2 regions of the Streptomyces sp. NPDC002773 genome follow, and region 2 is predicted to be linked to the other one. Evidence: riboswitches for the same ligand, from Rfam matches in the RefSeq annotation. Region 2 holds a riboswitch; the other holds the start of a gene.
What was found. A riboswitch is a leader RNA that binds a small molecule or an ion and turns the genes downstream of it on or off. The one in region 2 is predicted to bind S-adenosylmethionine.
Positions count from the first base shown of each region.

Region 1: it holds a riboswitch for S-adenosylmethionine, as region 2 does, so the genes downstream of both, thrC (threonine synthase) here and ABT034_RS14120 (aminotransferase class V-fold PLP-dependent enzyme) in region 2, are expected to answer to the same signal.

Region 1 covers NZ_JBEOVO010000017.1:105,506-120,027, reverse strand. Annotated here, with positions in the region: gene ABT034_RS21530 (CBM35 domain-containing protein) at 1-683, shown strand, start outside; gene ABT034_RS21525 (1-phosphofructokinase family hexose kinase) at 769-1,695, opposite strand; gene nagA (N-acetylglucosamine-6-phosphate deacetylase) at 1,879-3,024, opposite strand; gene ABT034_RS21515 (ROK family protein) at 3,024-4,046, opposite strand; gene ABT034_RS21510 (extracellular solute-binding protein) at 4,264-5,547, shown strand; gene ABT034_RS21505 (DUF3263 domain-containing protein) at 5,634-5,918, shown strand; gene otsB (trehalose-phosphatase) at 5,964-6,806, shown strand; gene ABT034_RS21495 (NAD(P)-dependent oxidoreductase) at 6,829-7,713, opposite strand; gene ABT034_RS21490 (winged helix-turn-helix transcriptional regulator) at 7,811-8,155, shown strand; gene ABT034_RS21485 (alpha,alpha-trehalose-phosphate synthase (UDP-forming)) at 8,145-9,500, opposite strand; gene ABT034_RS21480 (hypothetical protein) at 9,627-10,955, opposite strand; gene ABT034_RS21475 (glucosyl-3-phosphoglycerate synthase) at 10,994-11,935, opposite strand; SAM riboswitch class I at 12,056-12,201, shown strand; gene thrC (threonine synthase) at 12,186-13,541, shown strand; gene ABT034_RS21465 (MoaD/ThiS family protein) at 13,584-13,862, shown strand; gene ABT034_RS21460 (cold-shock protein) at 14,304-14,507, shown strand.
Region 2 covers NZ_JBEOVO010000009.1:46,586-61,107, reverse strand. Annotated here, with positions in the region: gene ctaC (aa3-type cytochrome oxidase subunit II) at 1-823, shown strand, start outside; gene ctaD (aa3-type cytochrome oxidase subunit I) at 820-2,556, shown strand; gene ABT034_RS14160 (cytochrome c oxidase subunit 4) at 2,553-2,951, shown strand; gene ABT034_RS14155 (L,D-transpeptidase) at 3,074-4,327, shown strand; gene ABT034_RS14150 (DNA-binding transcriptional response regulator) at 4,333-4,734, opposite strand; gene ctaE (aa3-type cytochrome oxidase subunit III) at 4,937-5,557, shown strand; gene qcrC (cytochrome bc1 complex diheme cytochrome c subunit) at 5,632-6,441, shown strand; gene qcrA (cytochrome bc1 complex Rieske iron-sulfur subunit) at 6,438-7,490, shown strand; gene qcrB (cytochrome bc1 complex cytochrome b subunit) at 7,487-9,112, shown strand; gene trpD (anthranilate phosphoribosyltransferase) at 9,245-10,309, shown strand; SAM riboswitch class IV at 10,394-10,510, shown strand; gene ABT034_RS14120 (aminotransferase class V-fold PLP-dependent enzyme) at 10,765-12,159, shown strand; gene ABT034_RS14115 (Lrp/AsnC family transcriptional regulator) at 12,231-12,512, opposite strand; gene ABT034_RS14110 (rhomboid family intramembrane serine protease) at 12,509-13,243, opposite strand; gene ABT034_RS14105 (hypothetical protein) at 13,402-13,644, shown strand; gene ABT034_RS14100 (NYN domain-containing protein) at 13,678-14,522, shown strand, end outside.

The sequences.
Region 1 (14,522 bases), on a different contig from region 2:
CCTACGGCGGCCCGCCGAGGCAGTCCCCGCCGCCGCAGCACCAGCACGGCGGCTCCGGCCGGGGCCCCAACACCAAGGGTCTGCTCATCGGCGCTGTCGCCGTCGTCGCGGTCGTCGTGATCGGCATCACGGCCGCCGTGATCAGCAACAGCGGTGGTGACGACAAGGACAAGCAGGCCGGCGGCGGCACGACCGCGACCGCGCCCGCGCAGGTCTCCGAGAAGCCCAGCGCCGAGCCGAGCGCCGACGAGACGCCGGTCGAGCTGCCGAAGCAGGACGCGGCCACCCTGAAGCTGGGCGGCACCGCCGGCCTCGCCAAGGACGTGAAGGGCGCGGAGGGCTCGGACGGCACGTACGTCGCGGGCTTCAACCAGGTCGGTTCCTCGGTGACCTGGAAGGCGAAGATGTCGGAGGCGGGCCCGTACAGCCTGACCGTGCGCTACGCCATCCCGGCGGTCGACGCCAACGCCACCCTGACGGTGAACGGCAAGCCGAACTCCTCGCCCCTCGGCCTGAAGAACTTCATCCACTCCTCGGACCCGAACCTGGAGAAGAACTGGCAGACCACCTGGGCGCCGGTCGACCTCCAGAAGGGCGAAAACGAGATCAAGATCTCGTGCGAGACGGGCAACCAGTGCGACGTGCTGCTCGACTGGCTGGAAGTGGGACCGCCGAAGTCCTAGCGGACGCCTTGCCGATCACGCCGCGAGCCCGGCCTGATCGGCACGGCACCCACGGGGGCCTGTCTGCGCGTGTCCCTGCCGTGCGTCACGCCCTGTCCGGTTCCTCGGTGACCTTCACCTGGGGCCGCAGCTCCTCGTAGGCGGTGGCGTCGAACTCCCCGGCCACCGGGGACAGGACCGTCGCCGCCGACAGGGCGACCGCGCGGGCGAGCCGCTCCGGCCAGGGCGACCCGTCGACCAGGCCCGACAGGAGGCCCGCGACGGCCGAGTCGCCCGCGCCCGTGGGGTTGCCCTTCACGGCGGCGGGCGGCGCCGCCCGCCACAGGCCCTCGGGGGTGGCGGCGAGCAGGCCCTCGGGGCCGAGCGAGGAGACGACCGCGCGGGCGCCCCGGCCCCGTGCGTCGCGGGTCGCGCGCAGCGGGTCGCGGGAGCCGGTGAGCTGGGCGAGCTCGTCGGCGTTGGGTTTGACCAGGTCCGGGCGGGCTGCGATGCCGCGACGGAGGGGTTCGCCGCTGGTGTCCAGGAGGACGGGCACGGCGGCCGCGCGGGACAGCCGGACGAGTTCCGCGTACGCCCCGACGTGGATGCCCGGCGGGAGGCTGCCGCAGAGCGCGACCGCCGCGGCGCCGTCCAGGAGCGTGGTGAAGCGGGCGCGGAACGCGGTCCACTCGGCGGGGGTGACGTTCGGCCCGGGTTCGTTGAGCTGGGTGGTGTCGCCGCTCGCGGAGTCGACGACGGCGACGGTACGGCGGGTGGGGCCCGCGGTCCCGACGAGTTCGTCCCGGACCGGGGTCGCCGCGAGCCGGTCGCGGAGCACGGCGCCGGTCGCGCCGCCCGCGAAGCCGGTGGCGACGGTCTCGTATCCGAGGGCGGCGAGGACACGGGCCACGTTGAGGCCCTTGCCGCCGGGGCGTTCGACGACCTGGGTGACCCGGTGCGAGGCGTGCGGGGTGAGGGCGGGGACCCGGTAGGTCAGGTCCAGTGCCGTGTTGAGGGTGACCGTGAGGATCACCTGTCCACCCCCGTACTCCGTACACCGTGTGAAGTCCTGTGGAACGTACGTTCCGACGGGGACCGATCATGCCAAACGAAAGGCGGTTGGCCCAGCCCCCCGGCCGACCGCCTCCCGTATCCCGCTCGTACGCCTCCCGCGTATGACTCCTGATCAGGTGTCGTCTGGTCAGGTGGCTTCTGATCAGGCCGTCGTCGGGTCCACGATCCACTCGCCCTTGCGCATGACGCCCCTGAGGTTGAACTCGGCGTCGAGGACGGCGATGTCGGCGTCCTTGCCGGGCTCCAGGGAGCCGACGCGGTCGTACACGCCGAGGAGGCGGGCGGGATTGGCCGAGATGGCCTCGACGATCGCCGTGAGGGGGAGGCGGTCGACGGTGGCGGCGCGCTTGAAGGCGCGGTCCAGGGTGAGGGTCGAGCCGGCGATGGAGTCGCCCTCGACGAGCCGGGCGACGCTGTCCTTCACCTCGACCTCAAGGGTGCCGAGCATGTACCGGCCGTCGCCGAAGCCCGCCGCGTCCATGGCGTCGGTGATGAAGGCGACCCGCTCGGCGCCCGCGTGGTGGAAGGCGAGCTCCAGGGCGGCGGGGTGGAGGTGGGTGCCGTCGTTGATGAGCTCGACGGTGATCCGTTCGTCCTCCAGGAGGGCGGCGATGGGGCCGGGGGCGCGGTGGCCGAGGCCGGGCATCGCGTTGAAGAGGTGGGTGGCGACGGTGGCGCCCGCGTCGATGGCCTGGACGGTCTGCTCGTACGTGGCGTCGGTGTGGCCGATGGCGGCGATCACGCCGTGCTCGGCGAGGAGGCGTACGGAGTCGATGCCGCCGGGCAGCTCGGTGGCGAGGGTGACCATCTTGGCCTGGCCCCGGGCGGCGTCGATCAGCTTGCGCACCTCGGCCGGGTCCGGGTCGCGCAGGAGCGTCTCGTCGTGGGCGCCCTTGCGGCAGGGGGAGATGAACGGGCCCTCGAAGTGGAGGCCGGCGATCTCGCCCTGCTCGGCGAGCTCGGAGAGCAGACCAGCGCGCTGGGTGAGGAAGTCCATCTCGCCGGTGACGAAGGAGGCGACGACGGTCGTGGTGCCGTGCAGCCGGTGGGTGTCGACGCCCTTGAGGACCTCGTCGACGGTGCCGGAGGTGAAGGAGGCGCCGCCGCCGCCGTGGTTGTGCATGTCGACGAAGCCGGGGACGAGCCAGTGGCCGGTGAGGTCGACGACGGGGGCGCCCTCGGGGGCGCTGCCGGTGATGCGGTCACCCGTGACGATCACGCGTCCGTTCTCGACGATCCCGGTGGGCAGCACGACGTGTGCGCCGGCGAGAACCTTGTGATCGGCCATCAGGCGGAAACCTCCGAGTCGGTGGAGTGCGGATCGTGGTCGTCGGGCTGGTCGTGCTCGTCGGCCTGCTGGTCGTCGGGCTGCTCGTGCCGGTCGGCCTGCTGCTCGGCGAGCAGGTCCCAGGCGAGGAGGCCCGCGCCCAGGCAGCCGGCGGTGTCCCCGAGGGCCGCCGGCACGATGGTGGGCAGCTTCTGGAACGTGACTCGCTCCTCCACCGCGGCCCGGAGTGGTGTGAACAAGGTTTCCCCCGCCTCGGCGAGTCCGCCACCGATGACGAGCGTGCGGGGGTCGAGCAGGGTGAGCGCGGTGACCAGGCCGTCGGCGAGGGCGTCGACGGCGTCCTGCCAGACCCGGAGGGCCGTGGTGTCGCCGGACTCGACGGCCTTGGCGCAGTCGGCGGCGTCGGCGTCCGGGTCGCCGCTCGCCTCGGCCCAGGCCTGGGAGACGGCGGAGGCGGAGGCGTACCGCTCCAGGCAGCCGCGCTGGCCGCAGCCGCAGGCGGTGCCACCGGGGCGGACGACGATGTGGCCGATCTCGCCGGCGTAGCCGTGGGCGCCGGCCTCGATGCGGTCGCCGATGCCGATGGCGCCGGCGATGCCGGTGCCGAGGGGCACGAAGAGGAAGCGGTCGGCGCCGTTGCCCGCGCCGATACGTCCTTCGGCGAGGCCGCCGGTGCGGACGTCGTGGCCGAGGGCGACGGGGATGCCGCCGAGGCGGCGGCTGAGGAGTTCGCGCATGGGAACGTCGCGCCAGCCGAGGTTGGCTGCGTAGACGGCGATGCCGTTCTCGGCGTCGACGATTCCGGGGACGGCGACTCCGGCGGCCGCTGCGGGCTCTCCGTACCGCTCGTGGCCGAGGGTGCGGAGGTCTTCGGCGAAGCCGAGGATCGTCTCCACGACCGCCTCGGGGCCGCGGTCGCGGCCGGTGGCGCGGCGGGCCTCGTGCAGCAGGGTGCCGTCCGCCCCGACGAGGGCGGCCTTCATGCCGGTGCCGCCCACATCCAGGGCGATGACGTGTCTCACGGAGGACAGTCTCGCGTGCGAGGACCCAAAAGGTCTAGTCCACTGTTGAGGATTGTTGCGTACGGATACAAATCCGGGGCCCGTCATGAGGTCATGATCCCGCGGTGTGGCGGAAGAGAAACCGGACTGGTGTAGACCTCCTATCAGGCACGGGAGAGACTTGTCTCCTGCGCGGAGCCGACGACAGGGCTCCGAGCAGCTCAACGACGAGTAAAAGGTGGATGAAGCCGTGGAGCGGCGACGATTCCTTGGATTGACCGCGGCCGCCGCCGCACTCGGACTGACCGCCACGGTCGCCGGCTGCGGCTCCCTGGGGGGCGACTCCGGTGACGTGACCCTCAGACTGGTCGCCGCCGAGTACGACCTCAACGGCGGCGACAGCACCAAGAAGTACTGGACCGATCTCGTCGCCGCCTACGAGGCCGAGCACCCCGGCGTCAAGGTCGAGGTGCGGATCGAGTCCTGGGACGACGTCGACCGCAAGGTCGCCGAGATGGTCAAGGCCGACGAGGCCCCCGACATCGCGCAGATCGGCTCCTACGCCGACTACGCGGCCGCCGGTGAGCTCTACGCCGCCGACGAACTGCTCTCCATACCCGTCCAGGCCAACTTCCTCGCCCCGCTCGTCGACGCCGGCGAGTACAAGCGGACCCAGTACGGCCTGCCCTTCGTGGCCTCCACCCGGCCCCTCTTCTACAACAAGGCCCTCTTCAAGGACGCCGGCGTCGAGGCCCCCACCACGTGGGCCGAGCTCGCCGCCGCCGCCGAGAAGCTGAAGGACAACGGTGTCCGCACGCCGTTCGCGCTGCCGCTCGGGCCCGAGGAGGCCCAGGGTGAGGCCCTGATGTGGCTGCTCAGCGGCGGCGGGGGCTGGACCGACGGCACCGACCGGTACGCCATCGACTCCGACGCCAACATCCGCACCTTCGAGTGGCTCAAGCAGAACCTCGTCGGCAAGGGCCTCACCGGGCCCGTCGCGCCCGGCAAGCTCAACCGCAAGGCCGCCTTCGCCGCCTTCGCGAAGGGCGAGGTCGGCATGCTCAACGGCCACCCCTCGCTGCTCCAGGAGGCCGTCAAGAAGGGCGTCGAGGTCGGACAGGTCCCGCTGCCCGGCGCCGAGGGCCCGGCGGAGGCCGCCATGGGCGTCGCCGACTGGCTCATGGGCTTCAAGCAGAACGGTCACCGCAAGGAGATCGGCGACTTCCTCAACTTCGTCTTCAGCGACGCGAACGTCCTGAAGTTCGCCGGCGACAACGACCTCCTGCCGGTCACCGTCAGCGCCTCCACCCGGATGGAGACCGAGCCCGAGCACGCCGACCTGCGGGTCTTCCTGAAGACGCTCCCGGACAGCCAGCTCCCGCCGGTCGGCAAGACGTCCTGGGGCCAGGTCAGCGAGAACATCAAGCAGAACATCGGCAAGGCCGTCACCCCGGCCGGGCGCCCCGCCGACGTCCTCGGCGCGATCAGCCGGATGGCGACGGCGGCGGAGAACGCCGAGTAAGTAGGCTGGTCGTATGACCGAGAGTGGCCGTATGGCTGAGGATGGTCGTATGACCGAGGACGACGGCGTATGACCGAGGACGGCGTATGACCGAGGACGGTCGCGCGACCGAGGACCGGGAAGTGGTGGATCCCGGCGACGACGAGAGCGGGCTCGGCGCGCGGGAGCGGGGCCTTCTCGCCGTCGAGCGCCGCTCCTGGCCCGGCCCCGGTGCCAAGGAGCGGGCCGTCCGTGAGCGGCTCGGCCTCTCGCCGACCCGTTACTACCAGCTGCTCAATGCCCTCCTCGACGACCCGAGGGCCCTCGCCCACGACCCGGTGACCGTCAACCGGCTGCGGCGGGTCCGGGAGGAGAAGCAGCGGAGGCGGTAGGAGGCCCCGCTGACGTGACCGCCGTACGTCGGTAAGGTCGGGAACATGGTCAACAGCCTTCCGCACCCGACCACGCCGACCGGCCGCGACGGCCTCGCCGCGCTTCTCGCGCGGCCCGAGAAGGCCGTCGTCGCCCTCGACTTCGACGGCACACTCGCCGAGATCGTCGCCGATCCCGAACAGGCCCGCGCCCACCCGGGTGCCGTCGCCGCGCTCGCCACCCTCGCCCCCCGGGTCGCCTCCGTCGCCGTCGTCACCGGCCGCCCCGCGGGGGTCGCCGTGCGGTACGGCGGCTTCGCCGGGGTGCCCGGCCTTGAGCACCTGGTGGTCCTCGGCCACTACGGCGCCGAACGCTGGGACGCCGTCACCGGCACCGTCCAGGCCGCCGCCCCGCACCCGGGGGTGGCCTCGGTACGCGCCGAGCTCCCCGGCTTCCTGGACCGCGCCGGGGCCTGGCCGGGCGTCTGGATCGAGGAGAAGGGCCGCGCGGTCGCCGTCCACACCCGCCGCGCCTCCGACCCCGAGCGGGCCTTCGAGGCGCTGAAGGGCCCGCTCGGCGAGCTCGCCACCCACCACGGCCTGGTGCTGGAACCGGGCCGCATGGTCCTGGAGCTGCGGCCGCCGGGCATGGACAAGGGCGTGGCGCTCGCCGAGTACGTACGGGAGGTGGGCGCCGGGTCCGTGCTCTACGCGGGTGACGACCTGGGCGACCTGCCAGCCTTCGCCGCCGTCGAGAAACTCCGCAACGACGGCACCCCGGGCCTCCTGGTGTGCAGCGGCTCCACCGAGGTGCCGGAGCTCACCGACCGCGCGGACCTCGCGGTGGCAGGCCCGGCGGGAGTCGTGGACTTCCTCGCGGGGCTCGCGGCGGCGGTACGGGGGGACTGAGCGGCCGCGTCGAGTCCGGGGCTCACTTCAGCAGCAGGTCGACGACGCCCGTCAGGTCCTCCTCGCCGCTGCCCACGGCGAGGCGCCGGCGCATCAGCTCGAAGTACGGCTGGATCAGCTCCGGGCTGACGCCCTGCTGCTCGGCCGTCGTCAGGAAGGTCGCCGTCCCGGCCACCTGCATCGCCAGGTTGGAGACCACGTCCCTGGTGTAGTCGCCGCTCTTCAGCTGGGCGGCGGTCTGCAGCACGGAGGGGCCCGCCATCGCCGCGATCCAGCCGGAGAGCAGCGGGGCGAACGCGGTCGGGTCGATGTCCTCCCTGCGGATCAGGGCGAAGGCGTGCGCGACGCCCCCGAACATGCCGTACATGGCGCTCAGCAGGGCCACGTCGTGGAGGGCCGCGAACCCGGCGTCCTCACCAACGTAGGTGGTGCCGACGGGGACGGCGAGGGTCTCGCGGTGCTCCTCGAACAGCTCCCGCGAGCCGCTGTAGAAGACGTACCCGCCGGCCTCCGGGACACCGACCATCGGCGGGACGGCCATGATGCCGCCGTCCAGGTAGCGGGCCCCGCGCTCCTCGGCCCACGCGGCACGGGCGCGGGCCTGGGCGGGGGTCGTGGTGGTCAGGTTGACCAGGTCCTTGCCGGTCAGGTCGACGCCGTCCAGGGCGGCGCCGACGGAGGCGTCGTCGAGGAGGCAGACGATCACGAGGGCGCCGGCCGAGACGGCCGCGGCGGCGCTGTCGGCGGCCTTCGCGCCCTCGGGGACGAGCGCCTCGGCGCGGGCCGGGGTGCGGTTCCAGACGGTGAGCGGGTGGCCGGCTTCGAGCCAGGTACGGGCCAGGGCGGTGCCCATCGCACCGAGGCCGAGCAGGGTGACGGGGGACTTCTCAGCGGTGTTCTGTGTCATGTCCACAAGCCTGCGGCAGGCCTCTGACCTGCTCAAGTACCCACTCTGGAGTGGGTGGTTACCCTGAGGTGAGCGAACAGGTCAGAGGGGTGGGCACATGACGACGCTGAACCGGCCGGGGTCCGAGGACGGGCACGTCTGCGGGATCGACACCGCGATGGAGGTGATCGGCGGCAAGTGGAAGGTCCTCATCCTCTGGGCCCTCCACCAACAACCGCACCGCCGCTTCGGCGAGCTGCGCCGGATGGTCCCGGGCATCACGGAGAAGGTCCTCGCCTCCCACCTCCGCGAGATGGAGACGGACGGCATCGTGGACCGCGTCTCCTACGACGAGGTCCCACCCCGCGTGGAGTACGCACTGACGAAGGACGGCATCCGCCTCAACGAGGCCCTGGAGCCGTTGGCGGCATGGGGGCGGGAGCGGGTTTCCCCTACGCCCTGAGCGCCTCCAGCTGGTTCAGGAACCAGCGCTGTGGGGGCAGGGCCGTGGCCGCCGCCGCGAGGCGCTTCGAGCGGTCGGCGCGTTCGGGCGGGGGCATCGACAGGGCCCTGTGGAGGGCCTCGGCGGTCTCCGAGACGTCGAAGGGGTTCACCGTGAGGGCGTCCTCCTTCAGTTCGTCGTAGGCGCCCGCGCCCGTCGACAGGACCAGGGCGCAGCCGGCCTCCGAGACGACCGGTATCTCCTTCGCGACCAGGTTCATGCCGTCGCGGACCGGGTTCACCAGGGCCACGTCCGCGAGCCGGTAGGCGGCGAGGGAGCGGGGGAAGTCGTCCTTCACGGAGACCAGGACCGGCTTCCAGTCCGGCGTGCCGAACTCGGCGTTGATCTCGTCCGCGAGGGCCGCCACCGAGGCCGTGTACGCCCGGTACGACTCCAGGTCCTGCCGTGAGGGGTACGCCGAGGCGAGGTGGACCACCCGGTCCCGCCATTCGGGGTGGGTGGTCAGCAGCTCGCGGTAGGCGAGCAGGCCGCGCAGGATGTTCTTCGACAGCTCGGTGCGGTCCACCCGGACGATGGTCTTCCGGTCGCCGACCTCCGCCCGCAGGCCCGCCAGCCGCTCGTCCACCACGGGCCGGTGCGCGAGCGCCCGCAGCTCCTCGGCGTCGACACCCAGGGGATACACCTCGACCCGGGTGCCCGCGGCTCCGTCGCCCGCGCAGTTCCGGAACGCCGCCGCCCACTCCTCCGTGTGGAAGCCCAGCTGGTCCGCGCCGAGCATCCCCCGCAGCAGTTCCTCGCGGATGTCGTCCGGGACCATCCGCAGGTACTCCGGCGAGGCCCACGGCGTGTGCGTGAAGTGGGCGATCCGCAGGTCCGGGCGGAGCTCCCGGAGCTGCCCCGGTACGAGCGCCAGGTGGTAGTCCTGCACCAGGACCGCCGCGCCCTCGTCCGCCTCCGCGGCCAGCGCCTCGGCGAAGGCGCGGTTGTAGCTCCGGTACGACTCCCACAGGCGCCGGAACTCCGCGTCGAAGACCGGCTCGCGCGGGACGTCGTACAGATGGTGGTGGAGGAACCACAGCACCGAGTTCGCGATGCCGTTGTACGCGTCGGTGTACGTGTCCGGATCGATGTCCAGCATCCGTACGCCCGGCTCGCCCACCCCGCGCCTGACCGCCTCCCGGTCGCCCGCGCCGAGTGCCGCGCACACCCACAGGCTGTCCTGGGAGGAGACGGCGCTCAGGCCCGAGACCAGACCGCCACCGCCCCTCCGGGCGTCGAGCGAGCCGGCCTCGTCGAGCTTGTACGAGACCGGGCCCCGGTTGGATGCCACGAGCACAGTAGCCATGTGGCGAACCTAGCCCGTCCCGTAAACGCTCAAACGTACGTATACGAGACGGGTGGTTCCGGCCACGCTCAGTTGCCGCAGGTCAGTCGCCTGTCGGCCGGCTGCCCCTCGCCTGTCGGCCGCCTGTCAGTCGTGTCGGCCGCGCATCGCCGCCTTCGCCACCAGGCCCGTCGCCGCGAGCGCGAGGGCGAGCGCGCCGAGCAGCCACAGCCGCTCCCCGTTGCCGCCCGTCTCGGCCATCGAGCCGCCGTTTCCGTGGGGCCCGGGGGCGGGCGGGGCCGGGGGAGCCGGGAGCTGCGTCAGGGATGCGGGGGTCGGGTCCATCGGCGTCGGGGTCGGGGTGGGGGTGGGCGGGGTGGGCTCGACCCGCGTCGGGGTCCGGGTCGCGGTTGGAGTCGGGGTCGGGGTCGGCTTCGGTTTGGCGGCGCTCGCCGTCTTCGTGGGCTTCGGGTCCGGCACCGGTACGGAGAAGGCGAGGGCCGCAGGGACGTAGGTGTCGCCGCTCGTGGTGAAGGCCAGGTCGGCCGACGTCGCGCCCGGTGGGACGGTGCCGTCCGGGATGTCGTAGGCCTGGAGGAAGCCGTCGGTGCCGCGCGTGCGGCTCTCGGTGACCCTCTTGCCGTTGACGAGGAACGCGGCGCCCGGGGCGTTCCGGTCGCCCCCGTACGCCGTCACGCTCGCCCGTACCGTGCCCGGCCCCCGGTGGAAGCCGTCGACGGCGACCCTGGTCGCCGGGGAGGTCGAGCGCTGGAGGACGTGGCCGCCGTAGACGTGGACGCTCCGCCGCTCGGGGGCGCGGTCCGGGTCCGTGTATGCGTGGACGACCGTCAGGGACCAGCCCGCCACGCAGCCCCTGCCGTTCGCCGCCCAGATGTTGCCGACCGCGATCTGCGCGTCCGTCCCCTTGAGGCCCTTGAAGGCGGCGGTCACGTCGGATTCGCCCGTGTAGTAGTGCGGTCCTTCGGTGGCGGCCGGGTCCGTGACCATGCTGTCGATCGAGACGGGGGTCGCGGGGCCCGCGCCGACCCTGATCACCGGGGCGGTCGTCGAGGGGTCGCCGGGCGAGGGGACGGCGTCCGCGCCCGAGAGGCCGCAGCGCCCGAGGGGCGCCCCGCCCGGGCCCTGGTACGTGCCGTCGTTGCCGCCCCAGAAGAGCCGGGCGTACGCGACCTCGGCGCCCGCCGGGATCGCGAGACGCCCGCTGCTGGAGCCGTAGCCGCCCCCCGCGGCGGCACAGCGGGCGGCAGGGTCGGCCGGGTCGGCGGGGGCGGTGGGGCAGCCCCTGACCGTGTTGCCGATCGTGGTGAAGTCGCCGTACAGGGACTCGGCGTACCGCTTGCCGAAGGGCTCGACCACGTCCGCCGCGGCCGGTCCCGCCGCGGCGAGCGCGAGCGGGCCCGCCATCAGTCCGACGGCCGCGAGCACCTTGCCCAGGTGATGTTGTCTGAAGCGCATAAAAGGGCAATGTAGGCAAAACACATCATCATGGGGCGTTACGCCACGCGGCGGCGCGCGTACTCCACGATCTCGGCCATCGGCGGCCGCTCCTCCGTGTCCACCGCGTACGTGTGAGGGACGAACCCCGACTCGCCCCGCTCGAACTGGGTGAGCAGCGGCCGCACCAGATGCCCCCGCGACAGCCGCAGCTGCGCCGTCCGGTAGATCGCCGCCGCCATCCGGCCGAGCGCCTGACCGTCCTGGTGCCGGTGCTTGCGCACCCCCACGTCCACCTGCGCGAGCGCGTCGAGGCCCACCGTGTGCAGGGCGTCGACGAGCAGGCCCAGCTCCACTCCGTAACCGACCGGGAACGGCAGCCGTTCGAGCAGCGAGCGGCGGGCCGCGTACTCGCCGCCGAGCGGCTGCACGAAGCCGGCCAGCTGCGGCCAGTGCAGGTTGAGCAGCGGGCGCGCCACCAGCTCCGTGACGCGGCCCCCCTGACCAGGGGCGTCGCCGAGGGGACGGTCGTACATCGCCTTCACGAAGTCCACGTCCGGGTCCGTGAGCAGCGGACCCACGATCCCCGTCACGAAGTCCGCCGAGAAGTCCCGCAGGTCCGCGTCCACGAAACAGACGACGTCCCCGCTCGTCACCAACAGTGACCGCCACAGGACCTCGCCCTTGCCCGGCACCGCCGGGATCCGGGGGAGGATCGCGTCCCGCGCGACCACCCGCGCCCCGGCCGCGGCCGCCACCTCCGCCGTACGGTCCGTGGAGCCCGAGTCGATCACCACCAGCTCGTCGACGAGCGGCACCGACTCGCTCATCAGCTCGCGCCGGATGACGGAGACGATGTCCCCGACCGTCGCCTCCTCGTTCAGCGCGGGCAGCACCACGCTGACCCTCGTCCCCCGCTTGGCGGCGAGAACCCGCTCAAGCGGACGATCGGCCACGGACCAGGACCGCCGGTCCAGCCAGCGCTCCACCTCTTCCAGCACGTGATCTCCATCTCGCGGTTCGGACGACCATCTCAACCGTCCATGCCTTCGGTTACAGTCTTGAACAACGCGGATGCCCGATGCATGTCGGGGTGCCGCCCGCGTTACACAACCGAATACCGCTCATCCAGAGGGGCAGAGGGAAACGGCCCGTTGAAGCCCCGGCAACCCTCCAGTCGGTTACTTGTCCTCCAGGCGAGGTCCCCGACTAGGGAAGGTGCCAAATCCGTCTCATGGCGAAAAATTCGTCATGGGAAAGATGAGGAGAAAGGGCCTCCCCTCCATGGCTGTACAGACCGCCACCCCCGCGACCTCCGCGAACACCGCGACCTCTGCGAACTCCGCGACCAGCGTCGACCTCGGTCCCGCGTCCGGGCTTTCCTGTCGCGAATGCGGTGAAGTCTTCGCACTCGGTCCGATCTTCGCCTGCGAACTCTGCTTCGGACCTCTCGAAGTCGCGTACGACCTCCCCACCGGCGACCCCGAGGCGCTGCGCAAGCAGATCGAGGCCGGCCCCGCCAACATCTGGCGCTACGCCCCGCTGCTGCCCGTCCCCGCCGACGTCGCCGACAAGCCGAACCTGAACCCGGGCTGGACCAAGCTCGTCCAGGCCGACAACCTCGCCCGCGAGATCGGCGTCGCCCCCGGCAAGCTCTTCGTCAAGGACGACTCCGGCAACCCGACCCACTCCTTCAAGGACCGGGTCGTCGCCCAGGCCATCGAGGCCGCCCGCGCCTTCGGCTTCACCACCCTCTCCTGCTCCTCCACCGGCAACCTGGCCGGCGCCGTCGGCGCCGCCGCCGCCCGCGCCGGCTTCCGCTCCTGCGTGTTCATCCCGCACGACCTGGAGCAGGGCAAGGTCGTCATGGCCGGTGTCTACGGCGGTGACCTCGTCGCCATCGAGGGCAACTACGACGACGTCAACCGCTTCTGCTCGGAGCTCATCGGCGACCCGCTCGGCGAGGGCTGGGGCTTCGTGAACGTCAACCTCCGCCCGTACTACGGCGAGGGCTCCAAGACGCTCGCGTACGAGATCTGCGAGCAGCTCGGCTGGGTCATCCCCGACCAGCTCGTCATCCCGATCGCCTCCGGCTCCCAGCTCACCAAGATCGACAAGGGTCTCCAGGAGCTCATCAAGCTGGGTCTCGTCGAGGACAAGCCGTACAAGATCTTCGGCGCCCAGGCCGAGGGCTGCTCCCCGGTCTCCGTCGCGTTCAAGGCCGGCCACGACGTCGTCCGCCCGCAGAAGCCGAACACGATCGCCAAGTCGCTCGCCATCGGCAACCCGGCCGACGGCCCGTACGTCCTCGACATCGCCCGCCGCACCGGCGGCGCCGTGGAGGACGTCAACGACGAGCAGGTCGTCGACGCGATCAAGCTGCTCGCGCAGACCGAGGGCATCTTCGCCGAGACCGCCGGCGGTGTGACGGTCGGCGTCGCGAAGAAGCTCGTCGAGAACGGGCTGATCGACCCGAACCTCACCACCGTCGTCCTCAACACCGGCGACGGACTCAAGACCCTGGACGCGGTGGCCGACACCTCTCAGGCGACCGTCACCATCCGCCCGAGCCTGGACGCGTTCCGCGACGCCGGCCTGGCGCTCTGAGCCGGCCCGCTTTCCTGGCCCACTGAAAGGTTACGTAGACACATGGCCGTGAACGTCCGCATCCCCACCATCCTCCGCACCTACACGGGTGGGCAGTCCGAGGTCCAGGCCGAGGGCGCGACCCTCGCCGAGGTCATCGCGGACCTGGAGAAGAACCACACGGGCATCGCCGCCCGCGTCCTGGACGACCAGGGCAAGCTGCGCCGCTTCGTCAACGTGTACGTCAACGACGACGACGTGCGCTTCGAGCAGGGCCTGGAGACGGCGACGCCGGCCGGCGCGGGCGTCTCGATCATCCCGGCGGTCGCCGGCGGCTGCTGAGCACCGGGACTGTTGATCGCCGGCGGCTGCTGAGCCGCATCAGCTGTCCCGTCTTTCTCGAAGATCTCGAATTGCCCCTTCCGCGCCGTAAAGCGGAGGGGGCAATTCTGCATGGTTGAGCGGGGTACAGTTGGGGAAGTCCCCTCCGCTGCTCATGCCGGGCGCATATGAGAATGCGTCCCCGCGCGACAAGAAGCAGCCAAAGTGTGTGCGCCTTGTGTACCTTCTGCGTACTTTGCCGGGCCCGACTTGCCCTGGAATTAAAGGGATTCTCCCCGATTCGCCTTTCCGTGACGCCCAGAAATCTCGCTCGATTGACCTGTTGCAGAGGGCAGTTGGGCAGATACATTCAGCCGCGGTCGACGCGTTCCGGCGCAGGGTCTGACCCGGGTCCCGCGAAGTGCGGGCCCCGCGCAAGGGCCAGTAATAGGGGAGTTAGGCATGGCTCAGGGCACCGTCAAGTGGTTCAACGCGGAGAAGGGCTACGGCTTCATCGCGGTCGACGGTGGTGCGGATGTTTTCGTCCACTACAGCGCGATCCAGATGGATGGTTACCGCAGCCTCGAAGAGGGACAGCGGGTCGAGTTCGAGATCTCGCAGGGCCAGAAGGGTCCGCAGGCGGACATGGTCAAGCTCGCCGTCTGAGCGCGGCGCGATCGG
Region 2 (14,522 bases):
CCCCGTCACGGAAGAGGCGCCTCGGATCCTCTCCCTCTGGCAGGGATCGTGGGCGGCCGCGCTCATTACCGGAATCCTGGTGTGGGGCCTGATCATCTGGTCCGTCATCTTCCACCGGCGGAGCAGGACCAAGGTCGAGGTACCTCCGCAGACCCGTTACAACATGCCCATCGAGGCGCTGTACACGGTCACCCCCCTCATCATCGTCTCGGTGCTCTTCTACTTCACCGCACGCGACGAGTCGAAGCTCCTCGAGCTCACCCCGAAGCCGACCCACACGGTCAACGTGGTCGGCTACCAGTGGAGCTGGGGCTTCAACTACGTCGAGAACGTGCCCGGTGTGACGGGTGACGCCAAGACGGACAAGAACCTCGCCTCGATCCCGGACAAGTTCCTCGCGGACTTCCCGGAGAACGCCGGCGGAGTCTACGACGCCGGTATCCCCGGCGACCGGAACCCGCAGAACGGCAACCCGGGCCCGACCCTGTGGCTGCCGAAGGGCGAGAAGGTCCGGTTCGTCCTGACCTCCCGTGACGTCATCCACTCCTTCTGGGTGGTCCCCTTCCTGATGAAGCAGGACGTCATCCCGGGACACACCAACTCCTTCGAGGTGACTCCCACCCGTGAGGGCACCTTCATGGGCAAGTGCGCCGAGCTGTGCGGTGTCGACCACTCCCGGATGCTCTTCAACGTCAAGGTGGTCTCCCCGGAGCGCTACCAGCAGCACCTGAAGGAGCTGGCCGAGAAGGGGCAGACCGGCTACATCCCGTCTGGCATCGAGCAGACGGACCCGGCCAGGAATGCGGAGAAGAACCAACTGTGAGCATCCACAACGAAACCCAGGGTGCCGCCGCAGCTGAGGACTCGTACGAGAACGAGCTGCCCGTACGGCGCAAGCAGCCCGGCAACGTCGTGATCAAGTGGCTGACCACCACCGACCACAAGACGATCGGCACGCTCTACCTGGTCACGTCGTTCGTCTTCTTCTGCATCGGCGGACTCATGGCGCTCTTCATGCGCGCCGAGCTGGCCCGTCCGGGTACGCAGATCATGTCGAACGAGCAGTTCAACCAGGCGTTCACGATGCACGGCACGATCATGCTGCTGATGTTCGCGACGCCGCTGTTCGCCGGATTCGCGAACTGGATCATGCCGCTGCAGATCGGCGCGCCCGACGTGGCGTTCCCGCGGCTGAACATGTTCGCGTACTGGCTGTACCTCTTCGGCTCGATCATCGCGGTGGCCGGCTTCCTCACCCCGCAGGGTGCGGCCGACTTCGGCTGGTTCGCCTACTCCCCGCTGTCGGACGCCGTCCGCTCGCCGGGTGTCGGCGCCGACATGTGGATCATGGGTCTGGCCTTCTCCGGCTTCGGCACGATCCTCGGTTCGGTCAACTTCATCACCACGATCATCTGCATGCGCGCCCCCGGCATGACGATGTTCCGGATGCCGATCTTCACCTGGAACGTGCTGCTGACCGGTGTCCTGGTCCTGCTCGCCTTCCCGGTCCTGGCGGCCGCGCTGTTCGCCCTCGAGGCGGACCGCAAGTTCGGTGCGCACATCTTCGACGCGGCCAACGGTGGAGCGCTGCTCTGGCAGCACCTCTTCTGGTTCTTCGGCCATCCGGAGGTGTACATCATCGCGCTGCCGTTCTTCGGCATCGTCTCCGAGGTCATCCCGGTCTTCAGCCGCAAGCCGATGTTCGGCTACATCGGTCTGGTGGCCGCGACCATCGCGATCGCCGGTCTCTCCGTGACCGTGTGGGCCCACCACATGTACGTCACCGGTGGCGTCCTCCTACCGTTCTTCTCCTTCATGACGTTCCTCATCGCCGTACCGACAGGCGTGAAGTTCTTCAACTGGATCGGAACGATGTGGAAGGGCTCGCTGTCCTTCGAGACACCGATGCTCTGGACGATCGGCTTCCTGGTCACCTTCACCTTCGGTGGTCTGACCGGTGTCATCCTGGCCTCGCCGCCGATGGACTTCCACGTCTCCGACTCGTACTTCGTCGTCGCGCACTTCCACTACGTCGTCTTCGGCACCGTGGTCTTCGCGATGTTCGCCGGCTTCCACTTCTGGTGGCCGAAGTTCACGGGCAAGATGCTGGACGAGCGCCTGGGCAAGATGACGTTCTGGACGCTGTTCATCGGCTTCCACGGCACGTTCCTGGTGCAGCACTGGCTCGGTGCCGAGGGCATGCCGCGTCGTTACGCGGACTACCTCGACGCCGACGGCTTCACCGCGCTGAACACGATCTCGACGATCTCCTCCTTCCTGCTCGGTCTGTCGATCCTGCCGTTCCTCTACAACGTCTGGAAGACCGCCAAGTACGGCAAGAAGATCGAGGTCGACGACCCGTGGGGCTACGGCCGCTCGCTCGAGTGGGCGACGTCCTGCCCGCCGCCGCGGCACAACTTCCTCACCCTGCCGCGGATCCGTTCCGAATCCCCGGCGTTCGACCTGCACCACCCCGAGATCGCCGCTCTCGACCAGCTCGAGAACAAGGGGCACGCCGCCGAGGCCCTCGTGGGCAGCAAGGAGGCCGGCAAGTGAAGATCCAGGGCAAGATGTTCATCTGGCTGAGCGTCTTCATCCTTGCCATGGCCGTCCTGTACGGCGTCTGGTCGAAGGAGCCGGTCGGCACCACGGCGCTGTTCCTCGCGTTCGGCCTGTCCATCATGATCGGCTACTACCTGGCCTTCACGGCCAAGCGTGTCGACGCGATGGCGCAGGACGACAAGGAGGCCGACGTCGCGGACGAGGCCGGTGAGGTCGGCTTCTTCGCCCCGCACAGCTGGCAGCCGCTCTCGCTCGCCATCGGCGGCGCGATCGCCTTCCTCGCCATCGCCATGGGCTGGTGGCTGCTGTACTTCTCGTTCCCGCTGATCCTGGTCGGCCTCTTCGGCTGGGTCTTCGAGTTCTACCGCGGCGAGAACCAGAACCAGTAGCGGTACCCCGCTCCGCACCGGAGCACACCGAGGGGCCCGGACACTTCGTCACCGAAGCGTCCGGGCCCCTCTTTTGCAGCACTCGGCGCGCTGCCGCGAAGGATTGTTCTTACGGTGAGTCCATGAACGACACGCCGCGCATTCGGACTGTTCTGAGCTGCACCTTTCTGGCTGTCACCGTCACCGCGGGCGCCACCGCCTGCACTGGCGCCGACGGCCATCCGCTGTCCGCGAGGGCCTACGACGCGGCGGGCCAGCTCGCGGTCAGCGCCCCCGCCGACGGCGCCAAGGCGGACCCCGAGAAGCCCCTGGAGATCACCGCCAAGGGCGAGGGCGGCCGGATCACCGACGTATCCGCCACCGATGCCTCAGGACACCACCTGGCCGGCGAACTCACCGCCGACGGGCAGCGCTGGCGCTCCACGGCCGCCCTGGCGGCCGGCGCCCGCTACACCGTCCGCGTCTCCACCGAGGACGGGGACGGCGCTCCAGGCGCCCGTACGTTCACTTTCGAGACGGCCCCGGCCAAACGGGCCCTCACCGTGACCTTCGGGCCGGAGGCGGGCACGTACGGCGTCGGACAGCCCGTCACGGCCGACCTCAGCCTCCCCGTCAAGGACCGCAAGGCGCGCGGCATCGTCGAACGGGCCCTCAAGGTCCGCTCCACCCCCTCCGTCGAGGGCGCCTGGTACTGGGTGGACGACAAGAAGCTGCACTTCCGCCCGAAGGAGTACTGGCCCTCGGGCACGCGCGTCACGGTCACCGGCAACCTGGACGGCCTCAAGGTCGGCGACAAGCTCTACGGCGGCGCGTCCAAGCCGCTGAAGCTCACCATCGGCGACCGGATCGAGGCGATCGCGGACGCCGGGTCGCACTACATGACCGTCAAGCGCAACGGAGAAGTGATCAACACCATTCCGGTGACCACCGGCAAACCCGGCTTCTCCACCCGCAACGGCATCAAGGTGGTGCTCGGCAAGGAGTACTACGTCCGGATGCGGGGCACCAGCGTCGGCATCGCCGAGGGCAGCTCCGAGTCCTACGACCTGCCCGTCTACTACGCCACCCGGGTGACGTGGAGCGGCGAGTACGTCCACGCCGCGCCCTGGTCCGTCGGCTCGCAGGGCGTGGCGAACGTCAGCCACGGCTGTGTCGGCATGTCGACGGGGAACGCGGCCTGGTTCTACGAGACCGTCCGCCCCGGCGACATCGTCAGGACGATCAACAGCTACGGCGACACGATGGACACCTTCGGCAACGGCTTCGGCGACTGGAACCTGTCCTGGGACAAGTGGCGCCAGGGCAGCGCCCTGGTGGAGGCCACAGGAAACCCCGTGGCCCCCACCGAGAAGGCCCGCCTGAGGCCGTCGATCTGACCGGCCTACGAGGCGATCGAGAGGCGCGAGCGCAGCAGGGCCGCCAGGGACGCCGCGAAGTCGACCGGTTCCACCGGGAGGGTGACCGCGGCGTCCGCGCGGCTCCAGGTGGCCAGCCAGGCGTCCTGCGGGCGCCCGATCAGGAGCAGGACCGGAGGGCAGTGGAAGACCTCGTCCTTGAGCTGCCGGCAGACGCCCATGCCGCCCGCGGGCACCGCCTCGCCGTCCAGCACGCACACGTCGATGCCGCCCTCGTCCAGGCGCTTCAGCACCGCCGGCAGCGTCGCGCACTCCACGAACTCGACCGGGGGGACGTCGGACGCGGGCCTGCGCCCGGCCGCCAGCCGTACCTGCTCGCGGGTGTTCGCGTCGTCGCTGTAGACCAGGACCGTGGCACTCGACTGCATCGTTCCTCCGGCTGGGAAGGCGGGTGGGTCGTCGTCGACCGATGCGCGGATGCTACTCCGGTCCACACCTCGTCAACACCCGTTCAACACCTGTTCGAAGGGTGTCCGGGGGCCGTCGCACTGGGCCGTTCGGGCTGGACACACCCCTCTGACACTCCGAACGGCACCCCCCGGAGTGAGGGCGGGATAAGCGACCGACATAATGTCGGTCGTGGCGACAGTAACGACAGTAGAAACAGGGCACGCGCACCCGTCGGTCAATCGACCGAACCTCACCAGCGTCGGAACCATCATCTGGTTGAGTTCCGAGCTGATGTTCTTCGCGGCCCTCTTCGCGATGTACTTCACCCTGCGATCGGTGACGGGTGCCGACTATTGGAAGGCCCAGGCGGAACACCTGGCCTTCCCGTTCTCGGCGACCAACACCACGATCCTGGTGCTCTCCTCCCTCACCTGCCAGCTCGGCGTATTCGCCGCGGAGCGGGGCGATGTGAAGAAGCTCAGGACGTGGTTCATCGTCACGTTCGTGATGGGTTCGATCTTCATCGGCGGCCAGGTCTTCGAGTACACCGAGCTGGTCAAGGACGCGGGCATGTCGCTCTCGTCCGGACCGTACGGCTCCGTGTTCTACCTGACCACCGGCTTCCACGGCCTGCACGTGACGGGCGGACTCATCGCCTTCCTGCTGGTCCTCGGCCGGACGTACGCCGCCAAGAGGTTCACTCACGAGCAGGCAACCGCCGCCATCGTCGTGTCCTACTACTGGCACTTCGTCGATGTCGTCTGGATCGGCCTCTTCGCCACGATCTACATGATCAAGTAATCGGCGCCGCCGTCACGGCGGACCGAGACATCCAGCAAGCACCGACGCAGAAGATCCTGACACCGGGGTAATCCGTGAAAAAGCTCTCCGCACGACGACGCCATCCGCTGGCGGCGGTCGTCGTCCTACTTCTCGCGCTGGCGGCCACTGGGGGGCTGTACGCCGCGTTCGCGCCCGCGGGCACGGCGAAGGCCGACGAGACCGCCCAGTCCCTCGCCATCGAGGAGGGGAAGAAGCTCTACTCCGTCGGCTGCGCCAGCTGCCACGGAACCGGCGGTCAGGGCACCACTGACGGCCCGTCCCTCGTCGGCGTCGGTTCGGCGTCCGTCGACTTCCAGGTCGGCACGGGCCGCATGCCGGCCCAGCAGCCGGGCGCCCAGGTCCCGAAGAAGAAGGTCATCTACTCGCAGGCTGAGATCGATCAGCTCGCGGCGTACGTCGCCTCTCTCGGTTCCGGCCCGGTCACGCCCGCCGAGAGCCAGTACGACACGGCCGGCGCCAACATCGGCCGCGGTGGCGAACTGTTCCGCAACAACTGTGCCCAGTGCCACAACTTCACCGGTGAGGGTGGCGCGCTGACCTACGGCAAGTACGCCCCCAGCCTCGAAGGCGTGAGCCCGAAGCACCTCTACGAGGCCATGCAGACCGGCCCGCAGAACATGCCCTCCTTCCCGGACACGACCATGCCGGAGAAGGAGAAGAAGGACATCATCGCGTACGTCCAGGCCGTCAACAGCGACAAGGCCGACAACCCGGGCGGTCTCAAGCTCGGTGGCCTCGGCCCCGTCAGCGAGGGCCTGTTCGCCTGGATCTTCGGTCTGGGTGGGCTCATCGCAGTTGCCATCTGGGTCGCGGCCCACACCGCTAAGGCCAAGAAGTCATGAGTACCCAAGAGATTCCAGAAGAGAACCTGCCGGCAGGGCAGGACACCGCGCACGGCGCGGTGAAGGTCGCCGACGACCCGTTCGCCGACCCGGGCCTCCCGCCCCACAAGCCCCGCATCCAGGACATCGACGAGCGGGCCGCCCGTCGGTCCGAGCGCGCGGTCGCCTTCATGTTCGTGCTGTCGATGCTGGCCACGGTCGGCTTCATCGCCTCGTACGTGATCTTCCCGGTCGACAAGATCGTGTACATCTGGCCCTTCGGCCGGGTGTCCGCGCTCAACTTCGCGCTCGGCTGGACCCTCGGTCTCGCCCTCTTCTTCATCGGCGCGGGAGCGGTCCACTGGGCCCGCACCCTGATGTCCGACGTCGAGGTCGCCGACGAGCGTCACCCGATCGAGGCGTCGCCCGAGGTCAAGGCGAAGGTCATGTCGGACTTCGCGGCCGGTGCCGCGGAGTCGGGCATGGGCCGCCGCAAGCTCATCCGCAACACGATGTTCGGCGCGCTGTCGCTCGTACCGCTCTCCGGCATCGTGCTGCTGCGTGACATGGGCCCGCTGCCCGAGAAGAAGCTCCGGACCACCATGTGGGCCAAGGGTCTTCAGCTCATCAACATGAACACGCACGAGCCGCTGCGTCCCGAGGACGTCGCCGTCGGTTCGCTGACCTTCGCGATGCCCGAGGGCCTCTCGGAGCACGACCACCACTTCCAGGTGGAGATCGCCAAGGCCGCCCTGATGATCGTCCGGATCCAGCCGGAGGACATCAAGGACAAGCGCGAGCTCGAGTGGTCGCACGAGGGCATCGTCGCCTTCTCGAAGATCTGCACCCACGTGGGCTGCCCGATCTCCCTGTACGAGCAGCAGACGCACCACGTCCTCTGCCCGTGCCACCAGTCCACCTTCGACCTCTCCGACGGCGCCCGCGTCATCTTCGGCCCGGCCGGTCACGCCCTCCCGCAGCTGCGGATCGGCGTGAACGACAAGGGCTTCCTGGAGGCGCTCGGCGACTTCGACGAGCCCGTCGGTCCTGCCTTCTGGGAGCGCGGATGAGCACCGTGACCGATTCACCGAAGAAGGCGCCCGCGGGTGAGCGGGTCGCCGACTGGGCCGACGGACGGCTGGGGATCTACTCGCTGGCCAAGGCCAACATGCGGAAGATCTTCCCGGACCACTGGTCCTTCATGCTGGGCGAGATCTGCCTCTACAGCTTCCTCATCATCATCCTGACGGGCGTCTATCTGACGATGTTCTTCCACCCGTCGATGAACGAGGTGGAGTACGCCGGACCGTACGTCCCGCTCCAGGGACAGCTGATGTCCGAGGCGTTCAACTCGACCATGCACATCTCGTTCGAGGTGCGCGGTGGTCTGCTGATCCGGCAGATCCACCACTGGGCGGCGCTGATCTTCCTCGCCGGCATGTTCGTGCACATGATGCGCGTGTTCTTCACGGGCGCGTTCCGCAAGCCGCGTGAGATCAACTGGCTGTTCGGCTTCCTGCTGTTCTTCCTGGGCATGTTCACCGGCTTCACCGGTTACTCGCTCCCGGACGACCTGCTCTCCGGCACCGGTGTCCGCTTCATGCAGGGCGCGATCCTGTCCGTGCCGGTCATCGGCACGTACCTGTCGATGTTCCTGTTCGGCGGCGAGTTCCCCGGCGGCGACTTCGTGGCCCGGTTCTACTCGGCCCACGTGCTGCTGCTGCCCGGCATCATGCTCGGCCTCGTGGTGGCCCACCTCATCCTGGTGTTCTTCCACAAGCACACGCAGTTCGCCGGCCCCGGCCGCACGAACAACAACGTCGTGGGCATGCCGCTGCTGCCGGTCTACATGGCCAAGGCCGGAGGCTTCTTCTTCCTGGTCTTCGGTGTCATCGCGATCATCTCGGCGATCGCCTCGATCAACCCGATCTGGGCGCTCGGCCCGTACCGCCCGGACCAGGTGTCCACCGGCGCCCAGCCCGACTGGTACATGGGCTTCGCCGAGGGTCTGATCCGCGTCATGCCGGGCTGGGAGATCAACCTCTGGGGCCACACGCTGGTCCTCGGCGTGATGATCCCGCTGGCCATCTTCCCGGCGGTCCTCGCGGCCATCGCGGTCTACCCGTTCATCGAGTCGTGGATCACCGGCGACAAGCGCGAGCACCACATCGCGCAGCGCCCGCGCAACGCTCCGACGCGCACCGCCTTCGGTGTCGCCTGGATCACCGCGTACATGATCATGCTCGTGGGTGGTGGAAACGACCTCTGGGCGACCCACTTCCACCTGTCGCTCAACGCGATCACCTGGTTCGTGCGGATCTTCTTCTTCGTCGGTCCGGTCATCGCGTTCATCGTCACCAAGCGGATCTGCCTCGGCCTCCAGCGCCGCGACAAGGACAAGGTGCTGCACGGCCGCGAGTCCGGCATCATCAAGCGCCTGCCGCACGGTGAGTTCGTCGAGGTCCACCAGCCGCTCAGCCAGGGCGAGCTGCACCGCCTCACGGCGCACGAGCAGTACGAGCCCGCGGCCCTCCCGCCGGCGGTCGACGAGAACGGCGTCGAGCGCAAGACCGGTCGCATGGAGAAGCTCCGGATCAAGCTCAACAAGGGCTACTACGGCGACGACAACCAGATCGCCAAGCCCACGGTCGAGGAGTACAAGGCGATCCAGGACGGCCACGGCCACCACTGATCACCTGACACTTCCGACTTTCTGAAGTCGCCACGGCGAGAGCCCCGTCCATTCGATGGACGGGGCTCTTTGCCGCCCCCCGGGGTCGATAGGGTGGCCCTCGTACCCGTCACGTGACGACCAGGAGCTGCCATGAGCGCTGCGACCCCCGCTGGAGGACCTACGTCGGCGGGCCGCTCCTGGCCCGTCGTCCTGGAAGGCCTGCTGACCGGCCGCGACCAGAGCGCCGAGGACACCGCCTGGGCGATGGACCGGATCCTGCGCGGCGAGGCCACCGACGCCCAGATCGCCGGCTTCGCGGTCGCCCTGCGTGCCAAGGGCGAGACCGTCGAGGAGATCTCCGGGCTCGTCCGCACCATGTACGAGCACGCCAACACGATCGAGGTGCCCGGCCCCTCCGTCGACATCGTCGGCACCGGCGGCGACGGCGCCAAGACCGTCAACATCTCCACCATGTCCGCGATCGTCGTCGCCGGCACCGGCGCCAAGGTCGTCAAGCACGGCAACCGGGCCGCGTCCTCCGCCTCCGGCGCCTCCGACGTCCTGGAGAAGCTCGGCGTCAACCTGGAGCTGACCCCGCGGCGGGTCGCCGAGGTCGCGGAGGAAGCCGGGATCACCTTCTGCTTCGCGGTGAAGTTCCACCCGGCGCTGCGTCATGTCGCCGCGGCCCGCAAGGAACTCGGCATCCGGACCACCTTCAACTTCCTCGGTCCGCTCACCAACCCCGCCCGGGTGCGGGCCCAGGCCACCGGTGTCGCCGACGCCCGGATGGCTCCGATCATGGCCGGGGTGCTCGCCGAGCGCGGTTCCTCCGCGCTCGTCTTCCGCGGCGACGACGGGCTCGACGAACTGACCACCACCGCCACCTCGCGGGTCTGGGTGGTCCGCGACGGCTCGGTGCGCGAGGAGGCCTTCGACCCCCGGGACGTCGGCATCGACCTCGTACCGGTGGAGGCGCTGCGCGGCGCGGACGCCTCGTTCAACGCGGACGTCGCCCGCCGGCTGCTCGCGGGGGAGACCGGACCGGTACGGGACGCGGTGCTGCTCAACTCGGCGGCGGCGCTGACCGCGCTCGCACCGGGGGAGGGCACCCTCGTGGAGCAGATCCGTACCGGCATCGAGCAGGCCGCGGAGGCGATCGACTCCGGCGAGGCCCGCCGGGCCCTGGAGCGCTGGATCGCGGTCAGCAACGCGTAGGAACTGATCCCCGCCGTACGACCCCGGTCCAGCATGCGGACCGGGGTCTTGCGCTTCGGCGATCATGTGGCAGGATGCTCTACAGGTCACGAGTGACAGCGTTTTGGCCCCGGCTTGCTGTCCGGCAACCCTCCGTCCGTGGCGGGGTGCCCCGGGTGATGACCAGGCCGTAGGCAGCGAGGTCTACGGCAAGCGCGGACCCCTCGAACACCAGGGGTCCTGGTCTCTCGAGGAGCATTTTCCGTGAGCAAGCGAATGCGATAGGGCGAGTCCGCCCCTTCTTCACCCCTCGGAACAGGGTCTCTTCCGCGTACCCGGCGTACCTGCGTACCCACGCACCCACCCGTACCCGTGCGCGTCCCCGTCGTCTCCGAGGCATCACCCGTACCCCGCCGTCTCCGGCCGCGTACGGGATCACCGAAGCCATTCCGCACCGCCCGCCGGGAGATACCGCCATGTCCGCACACCCCCACGCCGCCGCCACCGCCGAGACCGCCGCCGAGTCCGCCGACGCCTGCTGCGCCGCCCCGCTGCCCGTCCTCGGCCGGGACGTCACCGTCCCGCTCGTCACCGGCGGCGAGGTGACCTACGCGGCGCTCGACTACGCGGCCAGCGCCCCGGCCCTCCAGCGGGTCTGGGACGATGTCGCCGCGTACGCCCCCTACTACGGCAGCGTCCACCGCGGCGCCGGCTACCTCTCCCAGCTCTCCACCGACCTCTTCGAGAACAGCCGCGCCACCGTCGCCGAGTTCCTCGACTGCCGCCCCGGCGACCAGGTCGTCTTCACCCGCTCCACCACCGACTCGCTCAACCTGCTCGCCGCGACCCTCCCCGCCGGTTGCGAGGTCTTCGTCTTCGAGACCGAGCACCACGCCTCGCTGCTGCCGTGGCAGGACGCCCGCGTCACCTACCTCAACGCCCCGCGCACCCCCGAGCAGGCCGTCGCGACCCTGGAGCGCGCCCTCGCCGACCGCGACCCCTACGGCCCCGCCCTGGTCTGCGTCACCGGCGCGTCCAACGTCACCGGTGAGCTGTGGCCGGTGAGGGAACTCGCCGCCGCCGCCCACGCCCACGGCGCCCGGATCGTGCTCGACGCCGCCCAGCTCGCCCCCCACCACCCGGTCTCCGTCCAGGACCTCGACGTGGACTGGATCGCCTTCTCCGGGCACAAGCTGTACGCGCCGTTCGGCTCCGGTGTCCTCGCGGGCCGCGCCGACTGGCTCCAGGACGCCGAGCCCTACCTCGCGGGCGGCGGCGCCTCCCGCAAGGTGGCGCGCCGGGCCGACGGCGGGGTGGACGTGGAGTGGCACACCACCGCGGCCCGGCACGAGGCCGGCTCCCCGAACGTCATCGGCGTGTACTCCATCGCCTCCGCCTGCAAGGCGCTCACCGAGGCCGGCTTCGACAGCCTCGTCGAGCGGGAGCGGCACCTGATCGCCACGGTCCGCGCGGGCCTCGCCGAGGTCCCCGAGGTCAAGGTGCTCTCGCTGTTCGGCGACGACGCCCCCCGCGTCGGCGTCATCTCCTTCGTCGTGGAGGGCTGGAACAGCTCCCACTTCGCCGCCGCGCTCTCCGCCGAGTACGGCATCGGCGTCCGCGACGGGCTGTTCTGCGCCCACCCGCTGGTCCGCACGCTGCTCGGCAGCGACCCGGGGACCCAGGGCGAGTGCGGCGCCCCCGAGGCCGCGCCCGGCGAGAAGTCCCTCAACGCCATCCGGGTGAGCTTCGGCGCCGGTACGCCCGACGAGCACGTGGAGCGGTTCGTCGGCGCCGTGAAGGAGCTCGTCCGCGACGGCGCCCGGTGGAACTACCGCACCGAGGACGGCCGCTGCGTCCCCGACCGCGGCTGAGCACTCACTCGTACGGGTGAAGGGGGCCTCCCGACCGGGAGGCCCCCTTCACTCATGGGTCGTGCGCGCCTTCAGGACTCCAGACCGATGGCGAAGGCCGCCTCCAGGTCGTGCTGGGAGTACGTACGGAAGGCGACGTGGGTGTCCGTGGCCTCGACGCCCGGGATCTTGCTGATGCTGCCGGGGATCACGTCCGCCAGGTCGTCGTGGCGCGGCACCCGGACCATGGCGATCAGGTCGTACGTACCGGTCACCGAGAAGACCTCGCTGACACTGTCGAGCGCGGCGATCGACTCGGCGATCTCGGGGATGCGGTCCACGCTGGTCTTGATGAGCACGATCGCGGTGATCACGGCTGGCTTTCTCCCTCGGTCGCCGCGGTTTGGGCTTTCACTCTATCCCCACCCCGGTAGCGCCCCCAGGCGTAGAGGAAGCCGACGGAGAAGCCCACCACATGGGCCAGATAGGCGACGCCGGGGCCGGCGCCCGCCGCCCGCGCGGCCAGCCACTGGAGCACGAACCAGAAGATCAGCACGATCCAGGCGGGGAAGCGCAGCGGCAGGAAGAAGAGGAAGGGGAAGAGGCTGGTGACCCGGGCCCGCGGGAAGAGGAAGAGGAAGGCCCCGAGCACCCCCGAGATCGCCCCTGACGCCCCGACGAGCGTCTGCTCGCTGTGCGCGTGCGCCGCCGCGTACCCGAGGAGCGCGAGATAGCCGGTGCCCAGGTAGAAGAGGGCGAACCCGAAGGCGCCCATGCGTTCTTCGGTCATCGCCCCGAAGACGTACAGGAAGAGCATGTTCCCGAGCAGGTGGAGCCAGCTGCCGTGGACGAAGAGCGCGGTCAGCGGGGTGAGCAGGGCGCGCGGCTCGCCGCTCATCAGCTCGGCGGGAACGACGCCCCAGCGGCGGAAGTACGTGCCCTGCGCCGCGAGGAGCTGCTCCCCGGTGCCGTGCACCGGGTTGAGCCCCGAGACCGGACTGACCAGGAAGAGGAGGCAGCAGGCGGCGATCAGTCCGTAGGTCACCGTGGGTCCGCCGCGGGCGCCGCGCCAGGCCCCGAGAGCCGCTCCTCGCCAATCGATCATGGACAGATCATGGCGTACCCGGGACGAAGTGGACAGAGTGCCTCGCCGTGCCCCCGCCGACCCGTGAGGCCGTAGGGTTGCGGGCAGTACGACCGCAGTTCGACGGCGCACCGCGGCTCCCGCACCTGGTACCACGCAACAGGAAGAAGGACGGCTCGATGACGACGGTTCCCCTGCCGACCGCCGAGACCCGCTGGCGCTGCACGCTCTGCGGCAACCTGACCCGCTTCGACGTGACCCGCTCCTCCAAGGTCGTCGAGTACGTCCATCTGGACCTCGCGGGGGAGCCGACGGTCGAGGAGCGGCAGGTGGTCAGTGAGACCATCGAGTCGGTCCGCTGCCGTTGGTGCAACGCGGTGGACCAGATCGAACTGGTGGACAGGCCGGGCGCCGCCTCCTGAGGGACGGCGCGGACGACATAGGGGTGACGGATCGTGGAGCAGCCCGCGCACGGTGGTGAGCCGGCCGGCGCGGCAGGTGACGCTGCCGAGACGCTCGACCACCCACTGCCCGAAGGCGTACGGCGGCGGGTCGTCGCGCTGGTCGCGGACGCCTTCGGCGGGCTGACCGTCGCGGAGCTGCCCGCCCCCCTGAGGCAGTACGCCCGGTTCACCGCGAGCCGCCGGGCGAAGTTCGCCGGCAACGCGATGGCGGCGGCCCTGGAGAGCGACCCGCTGTTCCGGCAGCGGATCGGCGAACGGTTCAAGCAGGGCCAGCCCGAACTGGCCGGAGCCGTCGAGACCGGCACCCCGCCCGCCGCCGCCGATCCCCTCGACGTGGCGGCGGCCGCCTATGTGCTGCGCCCGCCGGGCTGGGTCAAGCTCGTGGCCGCCGCGGGCGAGGAGGCCCTGCGCGTCGACGCCGAGCGGGCCGACGAGGCCGGCCGGCGCGAACTGGAGCGGCTGCGCGAGGAACTCGCCGCCGCCCGCGACCGGTCCCGGGACGAGACCGAGCAGCTGCGGCGCGACCTGGAGACGGCCAGGAAGGAAGCGGAATCGCTTCACCGCAAGCTGCGCAGCGCCCAGAGCGACGTGAAGCGCGGCGAGGCCGCGCTGCGCCGCGTCCAGGGCGAGATCGAGAGCGCGCGGGCGGAGGCGGCCGCCCAGGTGTCCTCGGCCGAGAGCGAGAGCCGGCGGCTCAAGTCCCGGCTCGGCGAGGTCGAGGCGGCCCTCGAGGCCAGCCGCAGGTCCGCCCGTGAGGGGCGCTCGGTGGAGGACATGCGGCTGCGGCTGCTGCTCGACACCGTCCTCGACGCCGCCCAGGGGCTGCGCCGTGAACT